DNA from 3 places in the Clostridium omnivorum genome. Region 1 is predicted to be linked to each of the others. Evidence: riboswitches for the same ligand, from Rfam matches in the RefSeq annotation. Region 1 holds a riboswitch; each other region holds the start of a gene.
What was found. A riboswitch is a leader RNA that binds a small molecule or an ion and turns the genes downstream of it on or off. The one in region 1 is predicted to bind S-adenosylmethionine.
Positions count from the first base shown of each region.

Region 2: it holds a riboswitch for S-adenosylmethionine, as region 1 does, so the genes downstream of both, bsdE14_RS01050 (methionine ABC transporter ATP-binding protein) here and bsdE14_RS11720 (M20 family metallopeptidase) in region 1, are expected to answer to the same signal.
Region 3: it holds a riboswitch for S-adenosylmethionine, as region 1 does, so the genes downstream of both, metK (methionine adenosyltransferase) here and bsdE14_RS11720 (M20 family metallopeptidase) in region 1, are expected to answer to the same signal.

Region 1 is NZ_BRXR01000001.1:2,442,903-2,453,849, forward strand. Features, by position in the region: gene bsdE14_RS11690 (VanW family protein) at 1-53, opposite strand, end outside; gene moaC (cyclic pyranopterin monophosphate synthase MoaC) at 313-801, shown strand; gene moaA (GTP 3',8-cyclase MoaA) at 791-1,768, shown strand; gene bsdE14_RS11705 (MOSC domain-containing protein) at 1,773-2,201, shown strand; gene bsdE14_RS11710 (RNA polymerase sigma factor) at 2,418-3,014, shown strand; gene bsdE14_RS11715 (DUF4367 domain-containing protein) at 3,004-4,206, shown strand; gene bsdE14_RS11720 (M20 family metallopeptidase) at 4,258-5,472, opposite strand; SAM riboswitch class I at 5,543-5,647, opposite strand; SAM riboswitch class I at 5,827-5,936, shown strand; gene bsdE14_RS11725 (methionine ABC transporter ATP-binding protein) at 6,081-7,160, shown strand; gene bsdE14_RS11730 (methionine ABC transporter permease) at 7,108-7,788, shown strand; gene bsdE14_RS11735 (MetQ/NlpA family ABC transporter substrate-binding protein) at 7,895-8,740, shown strand; gene bsdE14_RS11740 (hypothetical protein) at 8,940-9,482, shown strand; gene bsdE14_RS11745 (hypothetical protein) at 9,611-10,180, shown strand; gene bsdE14_RS11750 (hypothetical protein) at 10,355-10,947, shown strand, end outside.
Region 2 is NZ_BRXR01000001.1:223,149-234,095, reverse strand. Features, by position in the region: gene argS (arginine--tRNA ligase) at 1-1,535, shown strand, start outside; gene bsdE14_RS01085 (ribonuclease H-like domain-containing protein) at 1,652-2,449, shown strand; gene bsdE14_RS01080 (FeoB-associated Cys-rich membrane protein) at 2,476-2,625, opposite strand; gene feoB (ferrous iron transport protein B) at 2,804-4,576, opposite strand; gene bsdE14_RS01070 (FeoA family protein) at 4,578-4,817, opposite strand; gene bsdE14_RS01065 (PilZ domain-containing protein) at 4,968-5,342, shown strand; gene pflB (formate C-acetyltransferase) at 5,724-7,946, shown strand; gene pflA (pyruvate formate-lyase-activating protein) at 8,079-8,804, shown strand; SAM riboswitch class I at 8,922-9,029, shown strand; gene bsdE14_RS01050 (methionine ABC transporter ATP-binding protein) at 9,178-10,146, shown strand; gene bsdE14_RS01045 (methionine ABC transporter permease) at 10,136-10,792, shown strand; gene bsdE14_RS01040 (MetQ/NlpA family ABC transporter substrate-binding protein) at 10,811-10,947, shown strand, end outside.
Region 3 is NZ_BRXR01000001.1:842,773-853,719, forward strand. Features, by position in the region: gene bsdE14_RS03865 (hypothetical protein) at 1-998, opposite strand, end outside; gene recD2 (SF1B family DNA helicase RecD2) at 1,002-3,254, opposite strand; gene nagA (N-acetylglucosamine-6-phosphate deacetylase) at 3,522-4,652, shown strand; gene bsdE14_RS03880 (hypothetical protein) at 4,702-4,968, opposite strand; gene metK (methionine adenosyltransferase) at 5,123-6,298, opposite strand; SAM riboswitch class I at 6,371-6,474, opposite strand; tRNA gene bsdE14_RS03890 (tRNA-Tyr) at 6,683-6,768, opposite strand; tRNA gene bsdE14_RS03895 (tRNA-Thr) at 6,773-6,847, opposite strand; tRNA gene bsdE14_RS03900 (tRNA-Val) at 6,869-6,944, opposite strand; tRNA gene bsdE14_RS03905 (tRNA-Tyr) at 6,958-7,043, opposite strand; tRNA gene bsdE14_RS03910 (tRNA-Thr) at 7,048-7,122, opposite strand; gene bsdE14_RS03915 (hypothetical protein) at 7,390-8,190, opposite strand; gene yyaC (spore protease YyaC) at 8,339-8,869, shown strand; gene bsdE14_RS03925 (rod shape-determining protein) at 8,906-9,943, opposite strand; gene spoIIID (sporulation transcriptional regulator SpoIIID) at 10,049-10,303, opposite strand; gene bsdE14_RS03935 (M23 family metallopeptidase) at 10,416-10,947, opposite strand, start outside.

The DNA.
Region 1 (10,947 bases):
AAATTAATGGAAAATAATAATAGAATAAGAGCAAGTCTTCTATTCTTATCCATTTCAGCACCTCCGTCAAGAATAGCATGAAATTTGAGGAATACTATTATCTTTATTAATATATTATTAGCTTTTTTATAGTAGTTATAAGTGGAATTTTATAGGTCAGGGGAGCTGAAAGCTTAGCTTTCTTGTGATAAGTTAAAGTAGGTTTAAATACCTACTTATTTTTTTCAAAAAAATAATATAGTGGAATACCTTTTAAAGGCTGTGAATATACAATAATTAAAGCTGATAAATATAAAAAAGGGGATGAATTTTATGCTTGAGGAACACAGGTTAAATCATTTTGACAGTGAGGGAAAGGCTATTATGGTTGACGTAAGCCATAAGGAGGACACCTTAAGGATTGCTGCTGCTAGGGGCAAGGTTAAAATGAAAATGGAAACTATAGAACTAATTGAGAGCGGGAAGATGGGAAAGGGGGATGTACTTGGGGTAGCTAGAGTAGCTGGAATTATGGCAGTAAAGAGAACCTCTGAGCTTATTCCTATGTGCCATCCACTTTTTATTACGGGAAGTGAAGTAAGCTTTAATATAGACAAAGAAAGGTCATGTATTCATATAAAGGCTGTGGTTAGAACTACAGGAAAGACTGGAGTTGAGATGGAAGCGCTAACGGCTGTGTCAATAGCTGCACTTACAATATACGATATGTGCAAAGCTGTAGATAAGGCCATGGTTATAGAAGATATTTATCTCTATAAAAAAGAGGGAGGAAAGAGTGGGATTTTTATAAATGAAAGATAAAGTAGGGAGAGAAATAGAGTATTTAAGAATATCAATTACAGATAGATGCAACTTAAGGTGTGCATATTGCATGCCTGAAAGTGGCATAAAGCTTATGGATAGTTCAGAACTTATGACCTTTGAGGAAATTGAAAAGGTAGTTAAAGCTTGTGCAGCACTAGGGGTATCTAAAATAAGAATTACCGGTGGAGAGCCTCTTGTACGAAAAAATGCATCAGCTTTAGTTTCTAAAATAAAGGCTGTAGAGGGCATTGAAGAGGTTAGCATGACTACTAATGGAATACTTCTTAATGAACAGCTTAGTGAATTAATAGCTGCTGGGCTTGACAGGGTAAATATAAGCCTAGATACTCTGCATAGTGATAGATACTATGAAATTACCAGAGGCGGGGAATTGAGTAAAGTACTAAGTGCTGTAGATCAAAGTATTAAGGCAGGATTAATTACTAAGCTAAATACAGTAATAATAAGAGATTTTAATTACGATGAGCTAATGGATTTTGTAAAGCTTGCAGAAGATTTGCCGGTTAGTGTGAGGTTTATAGAGTTAATGCCTATAGGACAAGGCAAGGATTATAAGTCCGTAACTACGGAGGAAATAAGGAAGACCATTTTAAAAGAGAGGCAATTAGAACCATTCAGCCAGGTAACAGGAAATGGTCCAGCTGTTTACTATAAAACCGAAAGCAGTAAGGGGAGTATTGGATTTATAAGTCCATTGAGTCATGAATTTTGTGATAGTTGTAACAGAATAAGGTTTACAGCAGAAGGATTTTTGAAGCTTTGTCTACACTGGAACTTAGGGATAAATTTAAAAGCAGCATTAAGGCGGGGATGTTCTCTGATGGAGCTTAGTAAGATAATTGAAAAGGCTGTGAGAGAGAAGCCAAACCATCATGAATTTATGATGAGTATGGATAACAAAGTAGATTATGATACAAGAAAAATGGTTCAAATAGGGGGGTAACTATATGGGAAAGGTACTAGCTGTGTGTGTAAGTGAAATAAGGGGAATACAAAAAAAGGATATAAGTAAGGTAGAACTAATTGAAAATTATGGGCTTAAGAATGATGCCCACGCAGGAACTTGGCACAGGCAGGTAAGTCTCTTAGCTATAGAAAAAATAGAGGAATTTGAAAAACGCGGTATAGAGCTTGAACACGGCGCCTTTGGAGAAAACTTTGTGGTTTCAGGCATTGATCTTGTTAAGCTTCCAATAGGTACAAGGCTAAAAATAGGAGAAGCTGAAATTGAAGTTACTCAAATAGGAAAGCGGTGTCATTCCAGATGCCATATTTATGATACTGTTGGTGACTGCATAATGCCTAGGGAGGGCATTTTTGCAAAGGTGATAAAGGGCGGAATGGTAAAAGTAGATGATGAGGTAGAAGTTATCTAAAAAACAAATACAATATTTGGTTCCTTAGTGTATTATTAAAATATGCTAAGGAATTTTTTTATTTTTTTGAACCAATTATTATACATTTACATCATTTAGTATGTGATTAGAATTTAACGGAGGTAAAAGCCCTAAATGAGCTTTTACGGGTAACTTGCCGATGGAAATCGGCATGAATAAGTTACCACGTGTTCCGGGTGAAAGGAGGATGATTACTTGATTGAGATTGATTATATTACCAAAGCTCAAAGGGGAGATAAACAGGCCTTTAAATTTATCTTCACAAGCTACAGACAAAAAGTGTACAGGACTGCCTTTTTGGTGCTTAAAGACTATCAGTACGCAGAGGATGTTGTGCAGGAAACATTTATGCAAGTATATTTAAAGCTTGATAAACTTTCAAATCCTGTGGCCTTTGATAAATGGCTTTACAGAATAACTATGAATTTATGTATAGAAGTCATTAGAAAGCATAAGAAAATTTCCTTAGAAGCTTCTAAGGAAGATTTAGATGTAGATAGAGAAAATTTAGTTATCGATATGAATGCGCCTGAGAGCAAATTAATTGAAAAGGAACAGCAGAAGAGTATATTGAAATGTATTTCGGAGCTTCCCGTTAAGCATAGGGCTGTTTTAATTTTATACTATTATAATGACTTTGATGTAAAAGAAATTGCTGAAATTTTAGGATCAATGGAGGGAACAGTTAAATCAAGATTATTTTATGGAAGAAGACTCCTCAAAGAAGCCTTAAAGGCAGAGGGACTGGATATGCCAGAAAACACTGATGGAGGTGTTATGTATGGGAATTGATAACATTATAAGAAAAAGTTTAGAGGATAGTGTGGACAATTTAGACTTGCCTGTGGAAAAGTATGAAGAAATGTTTGAACATATTACTAGTCAGGAGAGAGCTATAAAACGGAGTTTTATTAAAAGTTTATTACAGAGAGTAAATATATTATTTAGGAGAATTAATTATAAAGAAGCTATAGGAGTTGCAGCTTTTGTGATGGTGCTTATTTTAGTACCAACTGTTGTTAAGTATAGTAGAAGCAAGGATATTAATGCAGCTATAGATAAAGATAAGGCTATTAGCAGCGAAAAAAGTGTAAAAGGCTATGATTTTTCAAGGCAGTTAGAGCTGTTAGTGTCTGATATTATTCCTAGGAATAGAGAAATAATTAAAGATGAAAATCAAATAAAAGAGAAGGTGCCATTTCCTATAGAATATCCTAAGTTTATACCGGAAGGTTACAAGTTAGCTAACACAGATATGGAAATTAACGAGGATTATATAGGGAAAATATATAGTGTAGGGCTTGTGTACAAAACAGCATCAAATAATACCTTTATGATAATGCAGATTACTGAAACAGGTAAGCCTGGTGATATTGATAAGTACGAAAAAATAAGTATTAATGGAGTGGATGCATATCTGTATGATCCGAAAATAAAAAACGGAAATATGCAGCTAATGCTTTGGAAGAATGGAAAGTATTACAATGTGATCTCTGATAGTATAGGAAAGGATAATATTATAAATATAGCTAAGTCTTTAGATTTTAATCTTCAGGGAGACACTAGAAAAAGTTATCGAAATGGAACATTTGAGTACTTTGAATATAATGATAGTACGAAAAAGATGGTGCCCTTTACAGTTGATTATCCTAAATATACTCCAAATGGCTTTAAGATACATAATACACAGATAATGCAGCTGAAAAAAGAAGACAAAGTACTCACTATCGCAAGGGAAAATTACAACAATGGAACGGGGAGCATGATAACTATAAGCGAAACTGATGATAAGAGTAAGTTTCAAAATATTACTGGAAAATTCAAAAAGGAAACTATTGATGGAATAGATGGCTGGTACCGTGAAGATATAGAGGACAAGAATAAAATCATACAAATAATATTTTGGGAAAATGAAAAACTCTACTGTGTAAAAGGAAGTAATGTTACAAAGGAAGAGCTAATAAAAGTGGCTAAGTCATTGTAATAAACCCTTGAATATAGACAAATGGCAATAAGAGGATGCTTCAAAACTACATTAAAGTAGTTTTGAAGCATCTCCTTTTTTACACCTTTCAAATTCAGACTTAATCTCCATTAATTTATCTCCATCAGTTAATAGCTTAAGTCCTGTTAGAGCTAGAGCCTTTGCAGCAAGAATTAAGGCATCATCAGCTTCAGTGGATTTTGCTGCAGCACAGAACTCCTTAGTATGCCCTACTAAATTACTTGGACCAATCCTTATATATGGGTGAATTGTTGGAACTACCTGGCTTATGTTGCCTGCGTCTGTAGAGCCTAAGCCCTTAGAGGTTTTACTAGGTACTTCTATCCCAAGTGTTTTCATACTATCTACAAAAACTTCATCGAATTTAGTATTAATCAGCAAGTCATCTACCTTATTTTGAAAGGATATTATATTAACCTTTGCCCCGGTGGCTAAAGCAGCGCCGCTGGCAATATTTTTAACCTTTTCAGTTACTTCGTCACAACCTTTTCTTGTAGAAGCCCTTATGAAGAATCTTGCTTTAGAGTATTCAGGTACTATATTGGGTGCATCTCCCCCGTGGGTAATAATACCGTGAATTCGTACATCGCTAGGTAGGTGCTGTCTTAATGCATTTATTCCGTTAAATAGAGAAATCACTGCATCTAAGGCGTTAATACCTTCTTCAGGACAAGCAGCCGCATGAGCTGGCCTTCCAATAAACTCAAAGTCTAATGGATCTACAGCAAGGGAGGTTCCAGTTACTGAAGTTTGATTTGAAGGGTGAATCATCATACAGGCATCGATGCCTTGAAGCAGGTTATGCTTTACAAAGCTTCCTTTTGCGCTGCCGTTTTCTCCTCCTTCTTCAGCTGGTGTGCCTAAAACAACTATTTCTCCACCGATTTCATCAATAACTTTGGACAGAGCTATAGCAGAGGCTATACTGGTAGTGCCTATTATATTATGACCACAAGCATGACCCAGATTTGGAAGAGCATCATATTCTGCCAAATAACCTATAACAGGTCCAGTGATTTTTGAAGACTTTTTTCGAGCAATAAAAGCAGTAGCATGGCCAGCCACAGCTCTTTCAATGGCAAAGCCATAGCTTTCTAAGGTGTCTGAAAGCAGCTTAGAAGCAAAAAACTCCTGATTTCCTATTTCAGGTCTCTCATGTATTTGATGACTTATCGCTAGGTATTCTTCTTTTTCATCTTCTATGGATGATATAATTCTATCCTTCAGGTTTTCAAAATGATTCATGTTAATTCCTCCTCAATAAAAAAACCTCTTCACATAAAGAAGAGGTCCTTATCAACAAGGATAGTTCCTCTTCTTATCTCTCAAGAATAATCTTGTTGGACTTGGCACAGTATTCTTAAAAGAACCCGCTGCCGAGGTTTCAAAGGGCCATTCCCTCCACCTCTCTTGATAAGAAGGGTTTATTCAGTTATTTAAAAACTATAATAAAACCTGAAAGAGGTATTGTCAATAGATTTTTTTCATATAATTATATATAAAAATTTTTCCTTTTTTTATGTTGACAATAATAAAAATACCTCGTATAATGAATTTCAAGCAATCCGGAATTGCAAAAAAACGAAAATTTAATAAAAATCCTTATCAAGAGAAGCTGAGGGACTGGCCCGAAGAAGCTTCAGCAACCACATGTTTCATTCGCATGCAAGGTGCTAAATCCAGCAGAATTAAGTTCTGAAAGATGAGGGAAGGTGCAAGTTTTGAATCAAACCCTTCCATGGGTTTTTTTTATGCACTAAACCCCTTCTTTCTGAAGGGTTTTTTTATTTCAAGGATGGTATTTTTAGAATACTTGGTATACTGTTATGAACTAATAAGAAGGGGGTATGGTTATGATTTGGCTTAAGGACATCAGCAAGGTTTATTCAAGTAGAGAGCAGAGGGTAGAAGCACTTAAGAATGTTAATTTACATATTGAAAAAGGGAAAATATATGGGATTATTGGATTTAGCGGGGCTGGGAAAAGTACTCTTATTCGCTGTATAAACTTGCTAGAAAAGCCAACTAAGGGTCAGGTTACGGTAAATGGTAAAGAACTTACAAGCCTTACCCCGAGAGAGCTTAGGAAAACAAGGGAAAAGATAGGAATGATATTTCAGCACTTCAACCTAATGAAATCAAGGACTGTTTATCAAAACATTGCTTATCCGTTAAAGAGAAAAAAGCTTGAAAAGTCTGTAGAAAGAGAAAAGGTAATGAAGCTGCTTGAACTTGTTGGGCTTACCGATAAGGTTAATGCTTATCCGTCACAGCTCAGCGGGGGTCAAAAGCAGAGAGTGGCTATAGCGAGAGCATTGGCTAATGAGCCTGAGGTGCTTTTATGTGATGAAGCAACTTCAGCACTAGATCCTCAGACCACTCAATCTATTCTTAGACTTTTGAAGGAAATCAATAAAAAACTAAATTTAACCATAGTAATTATTACTCATCAAATGGAGGTAGTTAAAGAAATCTGCCACAAGATAGCTGTTATGGATTCAGGAAAAGTGGTAGAAGAAGGGGATATTATTCAGATCTTTTCTAGTCCAAAAGCTGAAATAACTAAAGAGTTTGTTTCTACAGTATTCCATTATGATAAAATTTATGAGTTTTTGGGGCAAAAAGAATTCGTTGATGTAATAACTGAAGGGGAGGCTATATTAAAGATTTCTTTTATAGGTGAAAAAACTGGTCAGGCATTTATATCGAAAATATCAAGAAAATATAATGTAGATGCCAGCATCTTGTTTGGAAATATTGAAATAGTACAGGATGTACCTATTGGAAATCTTATAGTTAAATTTAGCGGCAGCAAGGAAGGAATAGTAAAGTCAATTGCTTATCTAGAAGAAAATAATATTCATGCGGAGGTGATTAGAAATGCTACACCATCTTTATACCTTTATGCCCAATGTGGTAGAACTCTTTCCTGATATGATAAAAGCTACTTTAGAAACGCTGCTTATGGTATTTATAGCAGGTAGCATTTCTACCTTGATTGGTATTCCTATTGGAGTAACATTAGTAGTTACAAGGCCAGGACATATACTTGAAAATAAGATTATCTATAATTTAGTTGGTAAGATAATTAATGTATTCAGATCTATTCCTTTTGTGATTCTACTTGCAGCAATAATTCCTTTAACCAGATTAATTGTTGGAACTACTATCGGGATGAAGGGGGCATTAGTTCCACTTGTTTTTGGTTCAACACCTTTTGTAGCGAGACAAATTGAATCGGCATTATTAGATATTGATAGGGGAGTGATTGAAGCAGCACAGGCTATGGGCTCCAGTCCCTTTGAAATAATTTACAGAGTACTGCTAAGAGAAGGGCTTCCAGGGATAATATACGCTTTAACAATTACAACTGTAAGCCTTATAGGCTTTTCAGCTATGGCAGGAACTGTTGGAGGAGGAGGTCTTGGAGACTTTGCAATTAGGTACGGCTACCAGTATTTCAAGACTGATGTTATGGTAGCAACAATTATTATACTTCTAATTATAGTAACGGGAATTCAAAGCATTGGAGAATTTTTATTAAAAAAGTTAAGTCATTAGAAGTAAGGGCGATTAAAGGTATAAATGACCTTTAACGGGTAACTTGTCCATAAGAATCGGCACGAATAGATTACCCCGTGTTTTCGACTGAAAGGAGAAAAAAATTATGAAAATAAAAAGATTAACAACCTTAATTTTAGGAATTCTATTTACAGCTTCAGCTTTAGTTGGCTGTGGAAATACAAAAACAAGCACTATTTCAAGTAATGCTGGTTCAGCAAAAAAGCAAGAAATAAAATTGGGAATAACAGGTGATGACCATAAGATATGGGACAATGTAAAGGAAAGGCTGGCAAAGGAAAATATTGATTTAAAAATAGTAAGCTTTAGTGATTATGTAAGGCCGAATATGGCATTAAATGATGGAGAGATAGATGCAAATGCTTTTCAGACAGTGGCATATTTTGAAAAGTTTAAAGCAGATCATAAGCTGGACCTCACTTCACTAGGATATACTATATTGGCCCCTATGGGCATATATTCTAGCAGCTTAAAGAATATAAAGGACTTAAATGATGGAGCAAAGGTGGCTATACCTAATGATGCAACAAATGGTGGAAGAGCATTACTATTACTTCAGGATGCAGGTTTCATTAAATTAAAGGATGGAGCGGGTATCACACCAACGGTGAAGGATATAGCAGAAAATCCTAAAAATCTTAAGATTGTGGAGCTAGTAGCCACACAAATTCCTAGGTCAATAAAGGATGTGGATGCTGCAGCAATCAATAATGGAGTAGCTGTTGAGGCAGGTTATTCACCACTTAAGGATTCTATATATATAGAAGATGTAAAGAAGGACAGTGCAAAGAATTACTTTAATATAATTGCAGTAAAGACAAAAGATAAAGACAACGCTGCCTTAAAGAAGCTTATCCAGGTTTATCAAAGCGAAGAAACTAAAAAGCTTATTGAAGAAACCTATAAGGGTTCATCAATACCCGCATTTTAATTGAAATAGAGAGCAAAGGGTAACTGCAATATTTAATTGCAAGCTATCTTAGAAAATAAAAATTATTATATATTTTGCTAATAAAGGAATTGGAAAAGTTTTGTAGAAACTACATATAATTATAGTAGGAGTCTGGCAGCTTCTAAAGTATGATTACTTTGCTTAGCTGCTGCCTTCAATAATTATAAGGAGAAATGATATGAGCGGAATAGTAATAATTTTTATGGTGATTGTCTTTATAGCTTTGTTTTCTGGAGCTAAAGGAAATCAGTCCAAACCCAGTAGACCAATGAGAAATACTAGACCAACAAACTTTATCACTTATTATGATTCATTACCAGGTGAATCACAGACGGAATTTTTGAATCAGCTTGATGATCTTCAAAGAATGCAAATGCTGGAAATGCTTCAGCATAGAGAGGAAAATCTCGATATACCACAGGATTTAATTGATAACTTTAATGATTGGACTCAAAGTGAGGAAGATAGAAATATAAGTCCTTATGATTCAAATAGCTTTGAAAATTTTAATTCTAGTGATTCTTATATTGATAATACTTCAAGCTATTCTGACTCTTATAATAGCGATAGTACAAATTATAGCGACTCCTATAGTGAGGGTTCAAGCTGGAGTGACTCTTATAGTGGGGATTCTTCAAGCTTTAGTGACTCATCCAGCAGCTTCACTGATTCATCAAATAGCTTCAGTGATAGTGGAAATTCTAGCGGAAGTGACTTTTAAATAAGAAAAGGTTAGTACAGCATTGCTGATACTAATCTTTTTTTTTGTTTACAATTTGTTAATAAAGTTGATATTAGATTGTCATGTTGAGGTAATAATATTTATTATGTAGTAATTAATATAAATAAATGATAGAAAATATTGATATAAGAGGAGTATTTAAATTGATGAAAAACGGTGTAGAAGTAAAAAAACCATTAATTCAAAATGCTAAGGAAAGAAAAAGAGTTTCAGTAGCTCTAGTGATTTTAGCATTATCTGCAGCAATTATAATATTTTTTATGATTTCAGGAAGTACTATTAATTTTAGGACCATAAGGAAATTAGGAGGGGCTGCTGGCACCTTAGCTGAGATTGGTTTTATATTTGCCATAGCTATGTTTGTTATAAGAAGAATAATTAAAAAGGTTGATTTAAAGTCTTTTAAGCCAATGGTTGTAACTCTTGCAAAGCTTGCAAGAGAGTGGCATGTGCCAGTAGCAATTACAGCCTTTTCAGCTATAATAATCCATGTGTATATTATGCTTTCAAGAGGTTTTATATTTAGTTTAACTTACATTTCAGGAATTTCAGCACTTTTAGTTTTAGCGGTTCTAATGATATCAGGTATATTTAGATATAAGAGAAAAGGTGTTAAGCTTCACATGGTGCTGGGTATATCTTTTATAGTTATGATGATAATACATTTAATAAGCTAATAGTAAAGAGCTTTATCGAAATGAGTAAAAAGTCATTTTGGTATGGCTTTTTTTATTTGATCCGTGTTCACAAAATGTTAATTATATTGCTATAAATCTGTCATATTGTATTAGTAGTATAAAATAATAGTAACAATAATTAAATGTTAATGCTATAGGGGTGAGAAGGTTAAAATGCAAAATATAAATGCGGCAAAACAATCAGAGGAAGTAGCAGACAATATTGTTGATAATATGCGTTTGCAATGGATACAGCATTGGGATGCTCTTTCATTTTTAATTATAGCGGCAGCAAAGGTCTTATACTCTGGAAAGCAAATAGCTCCGAAGATGTTTAATTTAAAAGTGCTTCAGCCTCCTGTTATAGCATCAATTTTACCTATTGTAGCTTTGGCTTACTTCTTTAAAGAAAAACAGAGGATAAAGTATTTTTATATAATGAACCTGATTATTAGTATTATTTTAATAATAGATACCATGTACTATAGAGGTTTTAAAGATATTGTGTCTTTAGGTACTTTAAAATCAAGCTTTCTTATGGGAGGAAGTGTATCTAATTTATTGTCATTTTTAAAACCTAAAGATTTTATTTATATAATAGATCTTATTCTTCTTATACCACTAGTAAATATTATGAAAGGCGTAAGAAGAAAGCAGTACTCCCGCAAATTACGTATATTTATGGTAATAGCTATATTTACTTTTGGAGTGGCTATAGACGGAAATTTTATTTATAAGACCTATAAAAATCAGACAGTAGTAAGCTC
Region 2 (10,947 bases), 2.2 Mb from region 1:
TGATTGCTGAACAGATAAAAAATGAAATTGATAGAGAAGGATTTGAAAAGGTTGAAAATGCAGGACCGTATTTGAACTTTTTCTTGGATAAGGGAGTTTTTGTTAAAAGCGTACTGGAAAAAGTATTAGCTGAAAAAGATTCTTATGGTTCTTCTAATGTTGGAGTTGGTAAAAATGTAGTAGTTGAATATTCATCACCTAATATCGCTAAGCCTTTCCACGTTGGACACCTATTTACCACTGTAATAGGAAATGCTTTATATAAAATAATGAAATTCGAAGGTTATAACTGTATAGGGATAAATCATCTTGGTGATTGGGGAACTCAGTTTGGAAAGCTTATATATGCATATAAGCAAGGCTGGGCTGATGAAGAAAAATTAGCTAAAGATCCAATTAATGAACTACTAAGAATTTATGTTAAGTTTCACGAAGAAGCTGAGAAAAATCCTGCTTTAGATGATGAAGCTAGACATCATTTTAAAAACTTAGAAGAAGGAAAAGAGGAAGAAACTGCCCTTTGGAATAAGTTCAAGGACATGAGTTTAAAAGAATTTAATAAAGTATATGAAATGCTTGGAGTTAAGTTTGATTCCTACGCTGGAGAAAGTTTCTACAGTGATAAAATGGAATCTGTTATTGAAGAAATAGATGAAAAAGGGCTTCTTGTAGAGAGCCAAGGAGCAAAGGTGGTAATGCTTGATGAATATAATATGCCTCCAACTATTATAAAAAAGGCGGATGGAGCAAGTATTTACGCTACCAGGGATCTTGCTGCAGCGTTTTATAGAAAGAAAACTTATGATTTTTATAAAAATATATATGTAGTAGGAATAGATCAATCATTACACTTTAAGCAAGTATTTACTACTATAGGATTAATGGGACATGAATGGTCTAAAGATTGTGTACATGTACCTTTTGGGCTTGTAAGATTTGCTGATAAAAAGCTTTCTACAAGAAAGGGAGATGTAATATTCCTTGAGGACTTATTAAAAGAAGCTATATCTAAAACATTAGAAATAATAAATGAGAAGAATCCTAGTCTAGAAAACAAAGAAGAAACTGCAAAGAAAATCGGAATTGGTGCTGTTGTGTTTACTTACCTTAAGAATACAAGAGAAAGAGATATTGTGTTTGATTGGAAAGAAATGTTAAGCTTTGATGGCGAAACTGGTCCTTATGTACAATATACTTATGCAAGAGGTAAGAGCATACTTAGAAAAGCTGGAGAATTGAATGGAGAAGTTAATTACTCTAAGCTTACAACAGCTGAAGAATTTGAACTTGCTAAGCTTTTAGATTCTTTCCAAAGTTCCATTTTACTTGCTATAGACAAGTATGAACCATCTGTAGTAACAAGACATATAATTGAGATTGCTAAAGCTTTTAATAAGTTCTATAATTCTCATAATATATTAAATGTTGAAGACGAAGAAGTTAAATTAGGACGTTTAAAGCTAGTTGAGGCAACTTGTCAGGTTATAAGCAATGGATTAAATATTTTAGGGATTGAAACAGTAGAAAAAATGTAGTTTATAGCTTCAGAGAACTTTATAGTACTCTGAAGCTATTTTTGTATTTAATATATTATTTCTTTAGTGTATAATAAATGTATTGGCGGCTTACAGTCTAGAATTTGGAGGAAATGATGTATATTAGAGAGTATAATGACAATTTGATTATTCCTAGCGAAATAATTGAAAGATATAAGATGAAAGAAGTTGCATACTTTGATATAGAGACTACTGGTTTTGACAAAGATAAGGACAGAATAATATTAATATCTCTTGGAACTTTTTTGGAAGATGGAAGATTTAGTATTAAACAATATTTTGCTGAAACTTTGGAAGATGAAGCTGATATTCTTTTTGAATTTGGCAAGGATTTAATTAGTTTTACAACATGGTGTTCTTACAATGGAATGGCTTTCGATGAACCTTTTGTTAAAAGACGTATGGAAAAGAATAATATTGTATTTAAATCGCCAGATGAACATATAGATTTATATAGGTTAATTAGACCTTATCATAAACAATTGGGAATGGAAAGGTGCAATCTTAAAACTGTAGAAAAGTATCTTGGGGTTCAAAGAGAAGATAAAATTGATGGTGGTATGAGCGTTGAACTTTACAATCAATTTTTAGAATCAGAGGATGAGGATTTAAAATATATTATAATGCTTCATAATTATGAAGATGTGTTAAATTTACCTAAGATTTTCAAGATAGTCTATCAAGTAGACTGCAATAATAATTTAGTTAGGGAAGATTGCATAACTGAAAAACAGCTTGGTTTTTTAAAGAGCCTTATTTCGAAAAATAAAATTGTGATAAAATCTGATATTGAAAAAATATCAAAAAAATCGGCATCAAGGGTTATAGATGCTATATTAAAAGGCAATTTAGATGGTCAGCTTCTTGATGAAATTATAAGTAATAGTTATTAAAAAATAAAAGCAGGATATACCTGCTTTTATTTTTGTTTTGGGCTATTGTATTTTGGACAGCTAGAAGAGCAACTTCCGCAATTACATTTACCTGAAACGCTTTTTTTAAGATTTTTAAACAAAATATAACCTGCAGCGGCTATAATGCCAACTGTTACTATAATTTCTACTATCATAAATTTTCTCCTCTCACTTAAAACACTTAGTAATCTATTCATGCAGATTTCTTACGGACATCCGCGGGAAATTTAATCTGATTGTAATTAGTTCAATTACTTATTGAAGTGCGTTCAAATTTTCAGCCCTATAAAAGTTCGGTTATGACTTTTGAACCTTTGCTGTTTTCGTAGAAAATTAGATTAATGAAAGTATCATACTGCCTAAATTGTAAACTATAAATGATGCAACCCATGCAAGTACAAGTTGATATAATACTGAAAAAATAGCCATTTTGCTGCCGTACTCCTTCTTCATAGTGGCAATAAGTGAAATGCAAGGAGTATAAAGAAGTACAAATACTAGAAAGCTGTATGCAGAAAGTGGAGAAAAAACCTTAGGAAGCATTGTTGTTAAATCGCTGCCGTATATAACCCCCATGGTTCCAACGACAACTTCCTTTGCCATAATCCCAGTAAGAAGAGCAACGGAGTTTTGCCAAGATGCAAATCCCAATGGTTTGAAAATAGGGCTTATAAATTTACCTATATAGGCCATAAAACTGGAATTAATATCTGTCATACCAGTAAAATTAAAGTTAGAAAGAACCCAAACAATTATTGATACTGAAAAAATTATTGTACCAGCTTTCTTTAAAAAACCCTTTCCTTTTTCCCAAGTGTGCTTAAATAATAGTTTTACTTCTGGTAGCTTGTATTCAGGAAGTTCTATAATAAAAGGTTCCTCGTCTTTTTTAAAGAGAGTATTTTTAAATAGTATTCCCATTAAGAAGGCTATTATAATTCCTAATAAATATAGAGACCCGATAACTGTTACTTCTTTACCTTTAAAAAATGCAGCTGCAAATAATGCGTATACAGGAAGTCTGGCATTACATGACATTAATGGAACAAGCAGAGCTGTGAGTTTTCTATCCTTTTCACTTTCTAAGGTTCTGGCTGACATTACTCCAGGAACAGAGCAGCCGAAACCAATTATCAAGGGAATAAATGCTTTTCCTGACAAGCCCATTTTTCTAATTATTTTATCCATTATAAAAGCTACTCTTGCCATATAACCACTATCTTCTAAAAAAGATATACATAAAAACAAGGTTAGTATTACAGGTAAAAAAACAATAACTGAACCGACCCCGCCTACAACCCCATCTACTAGCAGTGATTTGAACCATGGACTGCTGTTATATAATAATGAACTCAAAAAGGGCATCAAGTAATCATTAACACCATTATCTAACAAGTCGGCTAATGGTTGTCCTATCCATGAAAAGGTAAATTGAAATATTAGATATATAATAATCATAAATAGCGGATATGCTAAAAATTTATTTAATAAGATTTTGTCTACTTTTTTTGAGATGGAAATGCTTTGGCCGGTTTTATTGACTAAGCATTTGCCTAGTACATTTTCTATATAAATATATGTTTCTTTTTCATTTTGAAATTGAAAGTTATTATCAATAAATGAATTAAAAAAATTCTTACTTTCGAGTAAGGTTTTTATATCATCGATTCCTACTGCCTTGGAGGCTATAATAGGAACCACTTTTACACCTAAGTTTTTTTCTAGTGCTAAAAAGTCTATTTTAAGTCCCTTTGCTTCTGCAGCATCAATCATATTTAAAACTAAAATAATCGGTTTGTTAAATTGTTTTAGCTGCATTGTTAAGTAAAGATTTCTATTTAAATTAGAAGCGTCTAAAATATTAATTATGACATCTACGTTACCGTTAATTAAAAAATCTTTAGAAACCCTTTCCTCGTTGGAGTAGGTATCCATAGCATAAATGCCTGGTAAATCTACTATCCTGATTGATTTTCCTATGTAACCTTCTTTTTTGTCTACTGTTACACCAGCCCAATTTCCTACATGCTGATTTGAACCTGTTAGTTGATTGAATAAAGTGGTTTTCCCAACGTTGGGATTACCAAGAAGTGCGGCTGTTAACATATTAGTCCTCCTCTACAGTTTGGTTATAAACCTTTATGTTTTTAGCATCTTTTTTTCTTATAGCTAAATCAAAACCTCTAAAGTTTATTATTATGGGGTCCCCTAAAGGAGCTGCTGTTTTTACCGCAATCTCGGTGCCTTCTATTGCTCCTAAAGCTAAAAGTCGTTTTGCTAATTTTTCATCTCCTGTAATGTAGCTTACATAAACTGTTTCTCCTGGTTTTACATCGCAAATGCTCATCATTAACACCTCGTACTGAAAATCATTCTCAAATAAATTTTAACACGCTCGAATAATTTTGTCAATATATTAGTCTATAAATAAAAATAGAAGTTTTTTATTTAAAAATATATTATAATGATATTAGAGGGTAAAAAGGGAGGAAGAATTGTGGATATAAAGTTAGAACATATGAGTAATATAGATAAAAGACATGGGAAGAGAGCAAAATACGATTTGAAGCTATATTATCCGAGGGTGAATAATAACAGTATCTATAATAAATATAACCTTGGATCTCCTATACTAGAGACCATAGATATATCTGAAACTGGGATTAGTTTTATAAGTAGAGCTGAGCTTAGGGAAGATGATTTTATTTCTTTTCTTCTTACAATAGAAAACAATCCTTCATTCTGGTGTATGGCTGAAGTTAAGTGGATTCAAAAAATAGAAGGATTTTTCAAGGTTGGGTGTCAATTTTATTGTCTTAATGAAGATCAGATTAGGTACATAAGAGAATATGTTAGTAAAGTGATAGATTAGCTCAGGCGAAAACCTGAGCTTTTTCTTTTGTAAAAGTTTACATACTTTAAAGATTCGTTATAAGAAAAAAAGAATATTGATTATAAGTGTGTTTTTTAAAACTTTTTGATTTTAATAATTAGATGGAAATTGCCGGCTATATTGTTAGATGAATAATTTTGCTGCTTATATGTCATAAAAAGGAGTTATTCAATAATTATTAATATGAAACAGATGTTATATAAAGTATATAACAGAAAAACAAAGAAATGTAACAGAAAATGTAACTGTTACATTTATAACGCAAAAAAAGCCTAAAATTCTATAAAATTAGGTATTGATACAGAAAGAAAAATATAGTACAATAGAAACATGTTAAATATGAAATAAGGAGTCGATGTTATGTATAAGCAATGGAATGGATTTAACGAAGGTAATTGGATGAATGAAATTAATGTAAGAGACTTTATTCAAAAGAATTATAAACTATATGAAGGCGATAAGAGTTTCTTAGTAGGACCAACCGAAAAAACTAAAAAAGTTTGGGATGAATGCAGTAAGTTAATAATAGAAGAACTTAAAAAGGGAATATTAGGCGTTGATACAGAAACGATTTCTGGAGTAGATGCTTTTAAACCTGGATATATAGATAAAGATAACGAAACAATAGTTGGGCTTCAAGCTGATGCTCCTCTAAAGAGAATAACCAATCCTTTTGGTGGAATAAGAATGGCTGAACAAGCTCTTGAGTCTTATGGATACAAAGTGAGCGATGAAATGCATGAAATATTTACAAAGTATAGAAAGACTCATAACCAAGGCGTTTTCGATGCTTATACTGATGATATAAGAGTGGCTAGAAAAGCTGGGGTTATAACAGGACTTCCAGATGCTTATGGAAGAGGAAGAATAATAGGTGACTATAGAAGAATAGCACTATATGGTATAGATAAATTAGTTGAAGATAAGAAAAAAGATCTAAAGAACCTAAAAGGAACTATGGTTGAAGAGACTATAAGATTAAGAGAAGAGCTAAATGAACAAATAAGAGCACTTGCTAAGATAAAGAACATGGCTGCTTCCTATGGAGTTGATATTTCACAGCCAGCGTCAAATGCAAAAGAAGCAGTACAATTTGTTTACTTTGGATATTTAGCTGCAATAAAGGAAAATAACGGAGCAGCAATGTCATTGGGTAGAACAAGTACTTTTGTTGATATATATATAGAAAGAGATTTACAAGCAGGTATAATAACTGAAGAAGAAGCTCAAGAGATAGTTGATCAATTTATTATTAAGTTAAGACTTGTAAGACACTTAAGAACTCCTGACTATAACGAGATATTTGCTGGAGACCCAACTTGGGTTACTGAATCCATAGGAGGAGTAGGGGTTGATGGAAGACCACTTGTAACGAAGTCTTCTTATAGATATTTGCATACACTAATAAATCTTGGAACTGCTCCAGAACCAAATATGACAGTGCTTTGGTCACAACAGTTACCAGAAAACTTTAAAAAGTACTGTGCTGAAATGTCAATACTTACAGATTCAATTCAATATGAAAATGATGATATTATGAAGCCAATTTACGGTGATGACTATGCTATAGCATGCTGTGTATCTGCAATGGAAGTAGGAAAACAAATGCAGTTCTTTGGTGCAAGATGCAATGTTGGTAAGTCTTTACTTCTTGCTTTAAATGGTGGTATTGATGAAAAACAAGGATTAAAAGTAGTACCAGGGATTGAGCCAATAACAGATGAAGTATTAGATTATGAAAAGGTGAAAGCTAATTACTTTAAGGTGCTAGAATACATTAGTGAATTATATGTAAACACAATGAATATAATCCACTACATGCATGATAAATATGCCTATGAAGCAGCACAAATGGCATTGCATGATACAAAAGTAGGAAGACTTATGGCATTCGGAGTAGCAGGATTATCAGTTGCTGCAGACTCATTAAGCGCTATTAAATATGCAAAGGTTAAGCCAATAAGAGAAAATGGTATAACTGTAGACTTTGAAGTTGTAGGAGAATTCCCTAAGTATGGTAATGACGATGATAGAGTTGATAGTATAGCTGTAGAAATAGTTGAAAAGTTCTCAAGCGAGCTTAAAAAGACACCAACATATAGGAATGCAAAACATACATTATCAGTGTTGACAATAACATCAAACGTAACTTATGGTAAGAAAACTGGATCTACCCCAGATGGAAGAAAGGCTGGTCAACCTTTTGCACCAGGAGCTAACCCAATGCATGGAAGAGATATTGAAGGAGCTCTTGCTTCATTAAACTCTGTAGCAAAAGTACCATATTCATGCTGCGAAGATGGAGTTTCCAATACATTCTCTATAATTCCAGATGCACTAGGAAAAGAATCAGAAGCAAGAATTAATAATCTAGTAGCTATAATGGATGGATACTTTGGTCAAAATGCTCACCACTTAAATGTAAATGTTCTTAATAGAGAAACACTTATGGATGCAATGGAACATCCAGAAAAGTATCCAACTCTAACAATAAGAGTATCAGGATATGCCGTAAACTTTAATAAATTAACTAAGGCACAACAAGCTGACGTTATAAATAGAACGTTCCACGAAAAAATGTAATTAAGTGCTAGACACTTAAAATATAAAACAAATAGCACACACACATCAATCAAAATTAATAACTATGCTGCATGCCTAAGATTTTCTTAGGCATGTGGTGTTTTAATTATTTAGAAGAAGGAGGGGATTTTTATGACAAAAGGAAGGGTGCATTCAATAGAAAGTATGGGGCTTGTTGATGGACCAGGAGTTAGAACTGTAGTGTTTTTGCAAGGCTGTAAACTTAGGTGTGCATATTGCCATAATCCTGATACTTGGGGAACAGAAGGCGGTACTGAAATGACTTCTGAGGAACTATTAAAAAAGATTCTTAGATTTAAACCATACTTCGAGAGATCAGGAGGGGGAGTGACCTTCTCTGGAGGAGATCCCTTACTTCAACCTGAATTTTTACTAGAAATGTTAAAGTTGTGTAAGAAGATGGGAATACACACTACAATAGATACTGCTGGTTATGGATTTAGCGAATATTATGATGAAATTTTAAAATATACGGACTTAGTTCTTTTAGACATAAAGCACGTGGATGATGAAGGGTATAAAAGCCTAACTGGTCGCTCTAAAAGAGGTCTAGACGAATTTATGAAAGCTCTAGAAAGAGCTAGTACTAAAGTATGGGTAAGGCACGTTGTTGTTCCTGGAATAACAGATTCAAAAGAGCATATTGAAAAACTTGAAGAAATAATTAAAAAAATCAATAATGTAGAGAAAATAGAGCTTCTTCCATACCATACTCTTGGTATTCATAAATATGAGAAACTAGGGATTCCATACAGACTTAAAGATGTAGAACCTATGGATAAAAAACAAACTAGAAAATTAGAAAAGATTATAATTGAAAAAATAAAAATTGCATGATATGTATAAAAAACTTTCAAAAAGCTATTGACATTGAACTAGCTACTATGTATAATATTAATCAATACATGGTTATTAATTAAAAATTACTACAAAAGCAAAATTTAATATTTATCGTACTTATCACGAGAGGTGGAGGGACTGGCCCGATGAAGCCCGGCAACCGGTATTGCTTTTAGCAATACAAAGGTGCCAATTCCTGCAGCGTAAGCTGAGAGATAAGGAGAACACTAGGCGTATTTTTACCCGAGGGTTTTCCTCGGGTTTTTCTTTTGTGAAAAAATATGCAGGAACAGCATATCGATGTGTCATTTTAGTATTTATTTATGCAACCGGTTGCGTACATAATTGCGCTTTATAAGGAGGTAACTGAATGCTTGAAGTTAAAAATGTAAGTAAAGCCTTTGGTAAGAATCTAGTCTTACATGATGTAACATTAAAAGTTAATGAAGGGGAGATTTTTGGAATAGTTGGACATAGTGGTGCTGGTAAGTCGACTTTACTTAGATGTCTCAATGGTCTTGAAGCTTATGATAGTGGAAATATTGAAGTTATGGGAAGGGAAGTAAAAACACTTAGTTCAAGGGAGATAAGACTGCTTAGGAAAGATTTAGGGATGATTTTTCAAGGATTTAATTTGCTTAAGAGGAAAAATGTCTTTGAAAATATTGCACTTCCTCTTGAAGTTTGGGGATATGGAAAAGCTGAAATAAATAACAAGGTGAGCAATTTACTCCAGTTAGTTGGACTTGAAGATAAAAGAAATAGCTTTCCTAGTGAATTAAGTGGAGGACAAAAACAAAGAGTAGCGATAGCTAGAGCTTTAGCACTTGAGCCAAAGGTTTTGCTATGTGACGAAGCTACTTCAGCATTAGATCCTAAAACAACAAAGTCTATACTTCAGCTTCTAAAAGAAATTAATGAAAAATTGAAATTAACTATTATTATTGTTACTCATCAGATGGAAGTAATAAAGGAAATATGCTCAAATGTGGCTTTAATGGAAGGTGGCGAAGTAAAAGCAATAGGCGAAGTAGAAAAATTATTTCTAAAGCCTACCTATGAACTAAAAGATCTTATGGGAGAAGAGGAAGTGCTGCCATTCAGTGGAATAAACATAAAGGTTTTCTTCTCAAAAGAGATTAGTCAAAACAGCTTAATCACTTCCATGGCTAGAAGTCTTGATATAGACTTTTCTATTGTATGGGGAAAACTTGAAAAATTTAGAGAAGATGTTTTAGGCAGTTTAGTTATTAATGTTTCCGAGGAAAATAGTAGCGCCATAATAGAATACCTTAACAGCAAGTCCATAGGATGGGAGGTAATAAAAAATGACATTTAGTGAAATATTTCAAGAAATTTTACTGCCAGGGCTAGGGGATACACTATATATGGTTATAGTTTCAACAGTATTTGCTGTAATTTTAGGCTTTTTACCAGCAGTTATATTGGTAGTTACAGATAAAAAGGGGCTTAAGCCAAATAAAATTATAAATAGTACCTTAGATTTTATTATTAACCTATTACGTTCATTCCCTTTTATCATACTAATGATTGCAATTTTTCCGCTTACTAAATTAATTGCCGGTACTTCCATAGGGAAAAATGCAGCTATAGTTCCACTAACAATCGGGGCTGCTCCATTTGCAGCAAGAGTAATAGAGTCTGCACTGAAAGAAGTGGATCCGGGAATCATAGAAGCAGCAAAATCTTTCGGAGCTAGCACAACTCAGATAATTTTCAAAGTAATGATAAGAGAAGCTCTACCCTCTATAGTTTTAGGTATTACTCTAACTGTAATAAGTGTTATAGGGTACTCAGCTATGGCTGGGACAATAGGCGGAGGAGGTTTAGGGGATATAGCTGTAAGATATGGCTATCAAAGGTTTAAGACTGATATCATGATTTATACTGTTATTATATTAATAGTTGTAGTACAACTGTTTCAAAGCGTAGGTAATATTTTATATAAAAAATTAAATAAATAATCACTAGGGGGTATTAAAATGAAGAAATCAATAGCTTTAGTTCTATCAATAGTTTTAACTTTAGGTTTAGCCGGTTGTGCGGCTAAAAACGAAAGCACTTCTGCAAAGACAAGTGTGGGGAATGATAAAAAGGTTATAAAAGTTGGAGCTACTCC
Region 3 (10,947 bases), 1.6 Mb from region 1:
GCTTCTTTATTAAAGTACCTTGTTATATCTTTAGCTTTTTCCATATCTGCACTTTCCTCATTAGCTAAAAAAATAACCTCCCCGCTACTTACTTTTTCGGTTCTTCCTACCTTTCCACAAAAATAAACCAAACTTTTATAGTTAAAGCTTTTATCATTGCTAAAATACACCATTACATCTACATCCTTCAGGTCCATATAAATATCCCTGTAGTCATCTGTAACTATAATAGCTTTTTTAATTTTCATAAAGTTTACTAGGATTCTATCATCGCTCTCTTGTTTATCAAAATATAGGATGTTTTTTGCAAGACTCTCTTTAAAGTTGCATAAATATTTATAGACGCATTGTATTCTTTCACTATCTGGTACATAAATTATTACTTTTCTATTTCTTTCTATAGAAAAATTTAAATAATCGTATACCATATATGGAATATCTTTTTTTATGTCAAGTCTTGTTATTATATACCTTGGCTCGGGCATGGGCTTTTTATTATCCCTCACAGGAAGAATTATATCCCTTTGGCTCTTAAATATACTTACTATAGAACTAGCAATTATTTTTCCATTACTCGAAACACATTTGATTAACAAATCCATTATTTCGTAACTGCTATATTCAGGAAAACTTCTGATATCATCATATATGACTAAGTCAAAGGTTTCCATAATTTTAACTGCATTTCTATAATTTGAGATAACCAACCTTGAATTTGAAGAGACAAAAGCCTTTCTAATATAAGTATAGTCTCTAAATTCAGTGTATCTTTTTATATGATTAAGTATTTCAATATTTTCTTCTCTTTCACCAGTAATATATAATATACGTTCCTCACGAGAAACTGCAGCTAAAATCGTTTTTAGAAAAATTATGGATGAACTATATGGTGGCAAAATAATATTTAATATTTTTTCTTTTCCTAAACTCCACTTATATATATTCTCCATCACCTTTTCTTTTTCATATCCAATATTAAGTGTTTTATGGGAAAACATAAATTAATTCACCTCTTTAACACTTGTATCTTCTTTAAAAATATCACTGTCTATAATACTCTTTATTCTCCATTTTAGTCCTGAATATCTCTCAAAACTTCTATTATTCTTAATCATGAAATGCACAGCCTTAATGGAACCAACCAACACCACTAGCTGCTTAGCCCTAGTTATTCCTGTATACAAAAGATTTTTGTTCATAAGTAGTGGAGGCCCCATAAATGCAGGCATAATTACCACTGGAAACTCGCTTCCTTGACTCTTATGGATGGTTATTGCATACGCTAAGTCTAACTCATCTAAATACATATTCTCATAAACAACTTTTCTTTCTTCATCAAATACTACAGATATTGTATCGTTTTCCTCATCAATCTCATCAATATAACCTACATCGCCATTAAATACACCTATTCCCTCATTATCTCCATCTCCTGCAACTCTAGTCCATTTAAGCGAATAGTTATTCTTTATTTGCATGACCTTATCACCAGTTCTGAAAATAAGTTCTCTAAACTGCTTCTCATTCTTAAAATTGGCTTTTGGATTAAGAATAGCTTGAAGTTCTTTATTGAGATTAAGCACTCCAAGAGTCCCTTTACGCATAGGCGTAAGAACTTGTATATGTCTTAACTTATTCCATTCCTTATTAAACTTAGGAAGTCTTTTATTAACTAGGTCTATAACCGTCTTCATTATTTGATTATTATCATCATTATTAATAAAATAAAAATCTTTATTTTTTTCATTTAATAGAGGCATCTCACCATTATTTATTTTGTGAGCATTAACAACAATCATACTCTCCTGAGCCTGCCTAAATATATCCTTTAACCTTACAACTTTAATGCATTTACTTTCAATAATATCCCTTAAAACATTGCCTGGACCAACTGAAGGCAATTGATCTACGTCACCAACGATGATTACCCTAGTTCCTAGACCCACTGCCTTGAGGAGACTATTCATAAGCATTATATCGATCATAGAAGCTTCGTCAATTATCACCACATCACATTCTAAAGGCGAGCCTTCGTCCTTAACAAAATCCATAGAATCATCTTCAGCATAACCAAGCTCTAGTAATCTGTGTATTGTTTTAGATTCTCTACCCGTAGCTTCAGTCATTCTTTTAGCTGCCCTGCCTGTAGGTGCTGCCATGAACACTCTCATACCAGCATTTTCAAAAATATCTATTATGCAGTTAATTATTGTAGTTTTTCCTGTACCAGGGCCGCCAGTAATAACTTCTATACCGTTTTCCACAGCTCCTTTAATTGCTTCAATTTGGGATGGTGCAAATTTTATATTTTTATCCTTTTCAAAATCACAAATTTCCTGTTCTACATTTATATTAAGATTTTCATAATTTGTGAGTGCTAGAGTCAATATTTTTTTAGTAACACTAAGTTCACAATAATAATAAGGTATAGTAAATACGCACTGTTCTCCATCAATAATCTCTACTTTTATTCGCCCATCTACAGTACCATCATAAATATTTTTATTAATGTCCTCCTCAGATACTCCTAAAATACTTTTACCTTCTTTTAAAAGCTTATCTAAAGGCATATACGTATTTCCAAGAGCACAAAATTCATTAATAATAAAATTAACACCGCTTTGTATTCTAAAAGGTGAATTTATTTCTATCCCTAAACTTCTTGCAATTTTATCAGCAGTTTTAAAACCTATACCTGCAATTTCTTCAGATAAAACATATGGATTTTCTTTAACTACATTAATAGAGGTAGCTCCAAATCTTTTATAGATTTTAACACATTGATTAGGGGTAACTCCATAGGTTTGAAGGAAAACCATTATATTTTTAACTTCCCTTTGTCTAGAATAGGATTCAAAAATTATTTCAATCTTTTTCTCTCCTATGCCTTCTATTTCTCTAAGTCTTTCTATATCATTGTCCAATATTTCTAAAGTTTGTTCACCAAACTTCTCAATAATTTTTTTTGCTGTAACAGGTCCTATTCCTGAAATAACCCCAGACGCAAGGTATTTTTCTATTCCAACAATAGAAGTTGGTAATAGTTCCTCACAGCTTTCCACTTTAAATTGCTCGCCAAATTGAGGATGAACAACCCATTGTCCTGTAAGCTTTAAACTTTGCCCTTCATTAATATATGGAATAGTTCCAACTATTGTAACTTTATCACTTTTATCTTTTATGTACGCTACTACGTATCCATTTTCTTCGTTCTGAAAAAGAATTGCTTCTACTGTTCCTTGTATTTCTGGCATAAAATCTCTCCCATATCTAATTTGCATTACTCTCCATAATGCAAAAGATATATAATTTTTATAATAATATATAAAATAATGTAATAAAAAATATTATAATTATAGCATACCCTAATAAAATAAATTTCTCAACTGCTATAATATAACTTGCGTTATTTAATAATTTTTTTAATTCTCATCATTGTTCTTTTCATTTTTATGTGTATTACTTAAGGTTATTGACTTTAAACATTCTTAAATCTAAAATAGAATTCGGAGGGGATTTTCATGTTAATTAAAAATTGTAAAATAATTTTTCATGACAGAATAGAAACTGGTTCTGTTTTAATTGAAAAGGATAAAATAAAAGAAATCAATCCAATAACCCAAATTAATACAGATATAATTGATGCAAAAGGTCTCTATCTCTCACCAGGGTTTATTGATGTGCATATTCATGGTGCCGGTGGCTCAGATACAATGGATGGAACAAGGGAATCTATAAACACAATAGCTAAAACCATAGCAGCTTTTGGAACTACTTCATTTCTTCCTACTACTATGACCTGCAGTATCAATGATATACAAAAAGCTATCGAAGCAGTAGCCGAAGCTAAGGCAGCTGGAACAGATGGTGCTAATGTGTTGGGAGTTCATCTTGAAGGGCCTTTTATTAGCCCATCAATGATTGGTGCTCAAAATCCTAATTTTATACAAACTCCTTCTATTGATACCTTTAAAGAAATGGTTGGAGAACATTTAGATTCAATAACAAGCATTACTATTGCTCCTGAAGTAGAGGGTGCTAAAGAACTTATTGAATACCTAAATCATTTAGGTATTGTAATATCTATAGGTCATTCAAAAGCCACTTATAAGCAGGCACTAGAAGGCATTAAACTTGGCATAGGTCATTCAACTCATCTTTATAATGCTATGACTCCACTGCATCATAGAGAGCCTGGAATAGTAGGTGCAATATTCGATACTGATATAACTACAGAAACCATTTCTGATGGAATTCATATTAGTTATCCTTCACTTAGAGTTGCATATAAGCAAAAAGGAACTGACAAGGTACTTTTAGTAACAGATGCAATGATGGCTTGTGGAATGCCTGAAGGAAAATATGCTTTAGGTGGTCAAGATGTATATGTAAAAGATGGAGCTGCGAGACTTAAAGAAGGTAATTTAGCTGGTTCCATATTAACTTTAGATAAAGCTATTAGAAATGTATATAAAAATTCTACTTTTCAGCTTTATGATATAGTTAAAATGGCAACCTATAATGGAGCAAAGCATTGCAAAGTAGCTGATAAAAAAGGCTTAATAAAAGAAGGCTATGATGCAGATTTAGTACTATTTGACGATGACATAAATATCGAGAAGGTTATAATCGGCGGAAAAATAATTAGATAAACTAACTAATAAATCCCTGTGCTAAAAGGCACAGGGATTTATTATAATCTTATTTTTCATGCACATTAGCCGCAAAGCTTTTATCTAGCATAAAAGCTAAAACCGGAAATACAACAAAGAATACTATGGTAATAAACATACCATTAGGACTTGTTCTAACGATATTAACTAGCTTATTAATAAAACCAATTAATGAAAACAATGACAATAATCCTGCTCCAATTGTAATTGCAAGAAGTGTAAAATAAAGTCTTTTATAGAATACACTAGTAGAATGAATAAAAGCTACAAACTTTAGTTTCCATATATTGTTCATATTATTACCTCTTTCGTTTTTTGTAAATTTAAGTACTACTATTATGTGAAAAAAAGCTAAAATTTATTATTACATAAATTTACTACGCAACAAAAATACCCGCATAGCAGCGGGTATTTGTTTAATTAAGCTCTACTATAACAAAGTTAAGTTTCTAAAGTAATTCCTTAATGGCTTCTACTTTATTAAGTCTTTCCCATGGAAGATCAACGTCTGTTCTTCCAAAATGTCCATATGCAGCTGTTTGTTTGTAGATTGGTCTTCTTAAATCAAGATCTCTAATAATTGCAGCTGGTCTTAGGTCAAATACCTTATTAATTATTTCAACTATCTTGTCATCTGAAACTTTTCCAGTTCCAAAAGTATCAACTTCAACTGAAACCGGCTTAGCAACACCTATAGCATATGCTAATTCAATCTCAAGTTTATCTGCAACACCAGCAGCTACAAGGTTTTTTGCAACCCATCTTGAAGCATAAGCTGCAGATCTATCAACCTTAGTTGGATCCTTTCCTGAGAAAGCTCCACCACCATGTCTTCCATACCCACCGTATGTATCTACGATTATTTTTCTTCCTGTTAATCCAGAATCTCCTTGTGGACCACCTATAACAAATCTTCCTGTAGGATTTATATAGTACTTAGTATTTTCATCTAAAAGCTCTGCTGGAACTATCTTTCTTATAACATGCTCAATCAAGTCTCTTTCAATAGTTTCGCGAGTTACATCTGGATTATGTTGAGTAGAAATAACTACAGTATCTATTCTTACTGCTTTGTCATCTTCATATTCAACAGTAACCTGTGTTTTTCCATCTGGTCTTAGATAATCTAATGTACCATTTTTTCTAACTTCACTTAATCTTCTTGCTAATTTGTGGGCCATAGATATAGCAAGTGGCATATATTCTGGAGTTTCATTTGTTGCAAATCCAAACATCATTCCTTGGTCTCCAGCACCAATTGCTTCAATTTTATCCATATTACCTTTTTTTGATTCAAGCGCTTCGTTAACCCCCATAGCTATATCACCAGATTGCTCATCTATAGATGTTAATATTGCACATGTATCACAGTCAAAACCAAATTTTGCTCTTGTATAGCCAATGTCCTCAATTGTCTTTCTAACAACCTTTGGAATATCAACATAACAATTAGTTGATATTTCTCCCATTACTAGCACCATACCAGTTGTTACTGCTGTTTCACAAGCAACTCTAGCATTTGGATCTTGAGCTAGTATAGCATCTAACACAGAGTCAGAAATTTGGTCGCATATTTTATCTGGATGTCCTTCTGTAACTGATTCAGATGTAAATAATCTTCTCATTTTGTATCTCCTTTCACAATATAAAAATAGAAAAACCTCTTCTACAAGAAGAGGAATGTTGTAAATCACATCCTCCTATCTTGCAGCAATAAACTGCGGAATTGGCACCATAGTGTTTTAATACACCGGTTGCCGGGTTTCATAGGGCCGTTTCCCTCCACCTCTCTGGATAAGAGCATAACATAAAGTATTAAATTCTAAATCATAATAGCATAGTGTTTCATTACTGTCAACACCTATAATTCAAGGAAAGCAATAAAATTCATGTGATTTTCCAAATTCTTTTATTAAATTCCTAATTTTTTTATTTCATATAATATATCAATAAAAACTATTTTTTCAAATATGTATGGACATTAAAAAAAACACCTTTCAGTGTTTTTATGGTGGAGGAGAGTGGATTCGAACCACTGAAGACGTCAGCCAACAGATTTACAGTCTGCCCCCTTTAGCCACTCGGGAACTCCTCCATACTGGAGCTGGCAATAGGAATCGAACCTACAACCTGCTGATTACAAGTCAGCTGCTCTACCGTTGAGCCATGCCAGCATGATATTATTTAGTTTTATGTGGTGGGCACAACAGGGATCGAACCTGTGACCCTCTGCTTGTAAGGCAGATGCTCTCCCAGCTGAGCTATGCGCCCACATTAATTTTTATGGTGGAGGAGAGTGGATTCGAACCACTGAAGACGTCAGCCAACAGATTTACAGTCTGCCCCCTTTAGCCACTCGGGAACTCCTCCATATTGGAGCTGGCAATAGGAATCGAACCTACAACCTGCTGATTACAAGTCAGCTGCTCTACCGTTGAGCCATGCCAGCAATATATTTGATTTTGTCTTAGGCACCGGAGCGCCACTGACAAGGAATAGTATACCTTCATATTGATTTCATTTCAACTATCGCAATACGGCAATATAAAAAACCTTCTCTCTCAAACTCTCAATTATTATGTTTTTCTTCCTCTTACATATCAAACCTTCATTTATTTTAATGTATTTAAACATTATCATTACTATAATAGTCAGCAAATTCACAATTCATGAAACATCTTATGAAAATAAGCTTTAAAGCAATCTTTTAATAGCGCTACTTTTTTTCAACTACTTCCATATTTAAAAACTTTCCTGCTACCTCTTTAATTTTTTCGTAATCCTTGTCGGAAAGCCTATCTCTAAGAAGTTTAACAGCATCAATTACTCCCTGCTCACCATCTTCATTATTTATATATTTGTTAATCTTTTCATAGTCGGATGGCGATAATTTTCTAGCAACAGATAATATTTTTTGCTTATCCGATAAGGTTAATTTATCTTTTATTTCTTCCCTAGATACTTTAAATACTTGGGTATCAGTTTTATCTCCATTATCCACAGACGTGTCAGTTTTATCTCCACCATCTATTGACGTACTATTTTTAGTATCCTTCTCTTTTGATACTTCTTTACTTATTTCCTTTTTAGTATTATTATTCTGTGCATATTTATCATTATAGTAATTTTTCATATCTTCAACTTGACTTTCATGAAGTGCATTTATCTTACTTTTCTTTGCTTCTTCAGAAAGAACTATACCATATTTACTTGAAGCCTTACTATTTTTAGACCCATTACTTTTGTTATTATTATTTTTAATCGGTATCTCTACCTTACCCGTATTAACATCCTTAACCTTTATTTCGGAACTTTGTACTACATCTTTATATGTTACCTTTTGGTTTACTTTATCTCCATTACCTTTTGATAAGAAATTTATTTTTTTTATATTATCTAACAAGCTAATTTTTGTCTCTCTAATGCCTTCTATAGTAAAAACCTCAGGTTTTATCATAGCTGTAACTGTTATAATAGTACAGAATATAATAACTACTGACATTTTAGATTTACTCATAAAAAAACCTCCCTATATACAGGTTATAATTCAAAGCTTTTATAACTTTCTTTCTTTTATACCTATTTCCATTATTGACATATTTTTATAAATTATACTTAATATTTCATACACTGCACTCATATATATTAATGAGGAGGTGTATAACTTGAGTAAAATTAAGGCCAATTATTTGAACCCTTTAGCTTACTATGAAATAGCTTATTTCCTAAAGGATTTTTACAATGAAAACACTGTAATCGTATGTATAGGTACAGATAGATGTATAGGTGATTGTCTAGGCCCTCTTGTAGGCACCATGCTTAAAGAAAGTAGTTTTCCCTTCCCTATCTACGGGACAATTTCTGAACCTATACATGCTTTGAATATTGATAGAAGATTAATAGAAATTAAAAGCTTGCATCCAAAAGCTAGCATTATTGGAATTGATGCCTGCCTTGGTGATACTAACAGTATTGGTGAAATTCAAGCTCGTGATTATCCTATCCACCCTGGCAAAGGGGTAGGAAAATCCTTACCTGATGTTGGTGATGCTTCAATTATAGGGATTGTTGACTCGAGTGAAAGCACAGAACTTTTTACGAATAGAAATATAAGACTTGATTTAATAATGAGCATATCCAAAGTTATAACTCATTCAATTGTTCATGCTTATTATCTTTATTCCACAAATAAATAGTAGGCTCTACAAACTGTAGAGCCTACTAATATAATTTTATTTGTCTATCATACTGATGTCATATCCGTTGTAGCTAATATCAATTTTATCTATGTAATCCAATACCTTGCCTGTACCTCTTGCAACGCAAGAAACTGCTTCATCAGCTATACGTACAGGTACCATGGTGACTTCCTCAATTAGTTTATCTAAACCGTTCAGAAGAGCTCCTCCGCCTGTCATAATAATACCTTTATCAGCTATATCTGCTGCCAGTTCTGGAGGAGTTTTTTCTAATACTGAACGAGTACAATCGGCAATGGCATTAACAGTATCTTTTAATGCTTCTCTCATTTCCTCTGAGGATACCGTAATATTTTTAGGAAGACCTGTAATAAGATCCCTTCCTCTAACTTCCATAAACACTTCAACATCTCTTTTATAAGCTGATCCTATATTTATCTTTAAATCCTCTGCAGTTCTTTCACCAATCATTAGTTTATGCTTTTTCCTAATAAACCTAACAATTGCTTCGTCGAACTTGTCTCCTGCAGTTTTAATAGAAGCTCTAACTACAATTCCACCCAAGGAGATTACTGCAATGTCTGTAGTTCCTCCTCCGATATCTATTACCATATTTCCGCTTGCTCCGGTTATATCAAGATCTGCTCCAATTGCTGCTGCTAAAGGTTCTTCAATAAGATAAACCTTTCTTGCTCCAGCATTAGTTGCAGCATCTCTAACTGCTCTTTTTTCAACTTCTGTAGCCTTACATGGGACACATATTACTACGCTTGGTGCAGACATTCTTCTTTTACCACAGGCCTTTTTTATAAAATGCTTAAGCATAGTTTCAGTAATATCATAATCTGATATAACACCATCCCTTAATGGACGGATTGCTACAATGTTTCCTGGCGTTCTACCTATCATCTGCCAAGCTTCCGCACCAACAGCCCTCACTTTATTGTTAGCCTTGTCTATTGCCACAACTGATGGCTCGTTTAATATTACTCCTTTGCCTTTTATATATACAAGCACAGTGGCTGTTCCTAAATCTATTCCCATATCTGTTCCTACACTAAAAAAACACATTCCTATACACACTCTCCTGCTCTTTGGTGATTGATTTCACATATTGGTAAAAATTGTTTAAATATGAAACAACTTGTCACTCTTTTAATTATAATAGGAATGTATTTAACCTTCAATAGCTTTATACTTTAATTTTGTAGCTTTTCCACCTCTAATGTGCCTTTCTGCCTTGTTGTAGTCTAGAATATGCTTAGCTTCATCTGCAATTTGAGGATTTATTTTAGGTAACCTCTCCGTCATATCCTTGTGTATAGTACTTTTACTTACTCCAAATACTTTTGCTGTTTTTCTTATTGTAGCTTTTGAACGAATAATATAATTTGCTACCTCTAGCACTCTTTCTTCAATGTAGTCTTTCAAAGTGCTACCTCCTTAATCCTTCTATATTTATAAATATGCTATTTTGCATTTTTAAATTACATTCATCAGCCATTTTCCGATGAATATTTCGGAAAATGGCTAACTTTTAATATTAGTATTTTATATACTTGGATGGATCTACGTAATCATTACCTTTCATTACAGCAAAGTGTAAATGATCACCGTATTTTTCATAGGCAGCTCTTACTGTAGTCTTTCCAACTTTACCAATTTGAGCACCTTTTTTAACTTGTTGACCTTTTGTAACTGAAACCTTTGAATCTAAATTGGAGTAAACACTCTTCAATCCATTTTGATGATTGATTATTACTTGCATACCATCTTGTGTACTATTGTTTACTTCTTCAACCTTACCATCCATAACAGCTACTACAGGTTTTCCCACTTCAGCCTTAATATCCATTCCGAAGTTTGGTCTCCATTTTTCAGTGGTATCCCACCATACTGGCGTATCTGAATAAGCTCTTGCCAGTGTACCCACTACAGGCTTTACAAAGCTAGTATCAACAGTTTTAGAAACTTGCTGTACTGCATTTTTTCCATCTTTTTGTACAGTAATACCAGCGGTTCCTGATGTTTTAACCTGAAGTGCTCCAGGATGCTCTGTAGATGATTCATCTGTT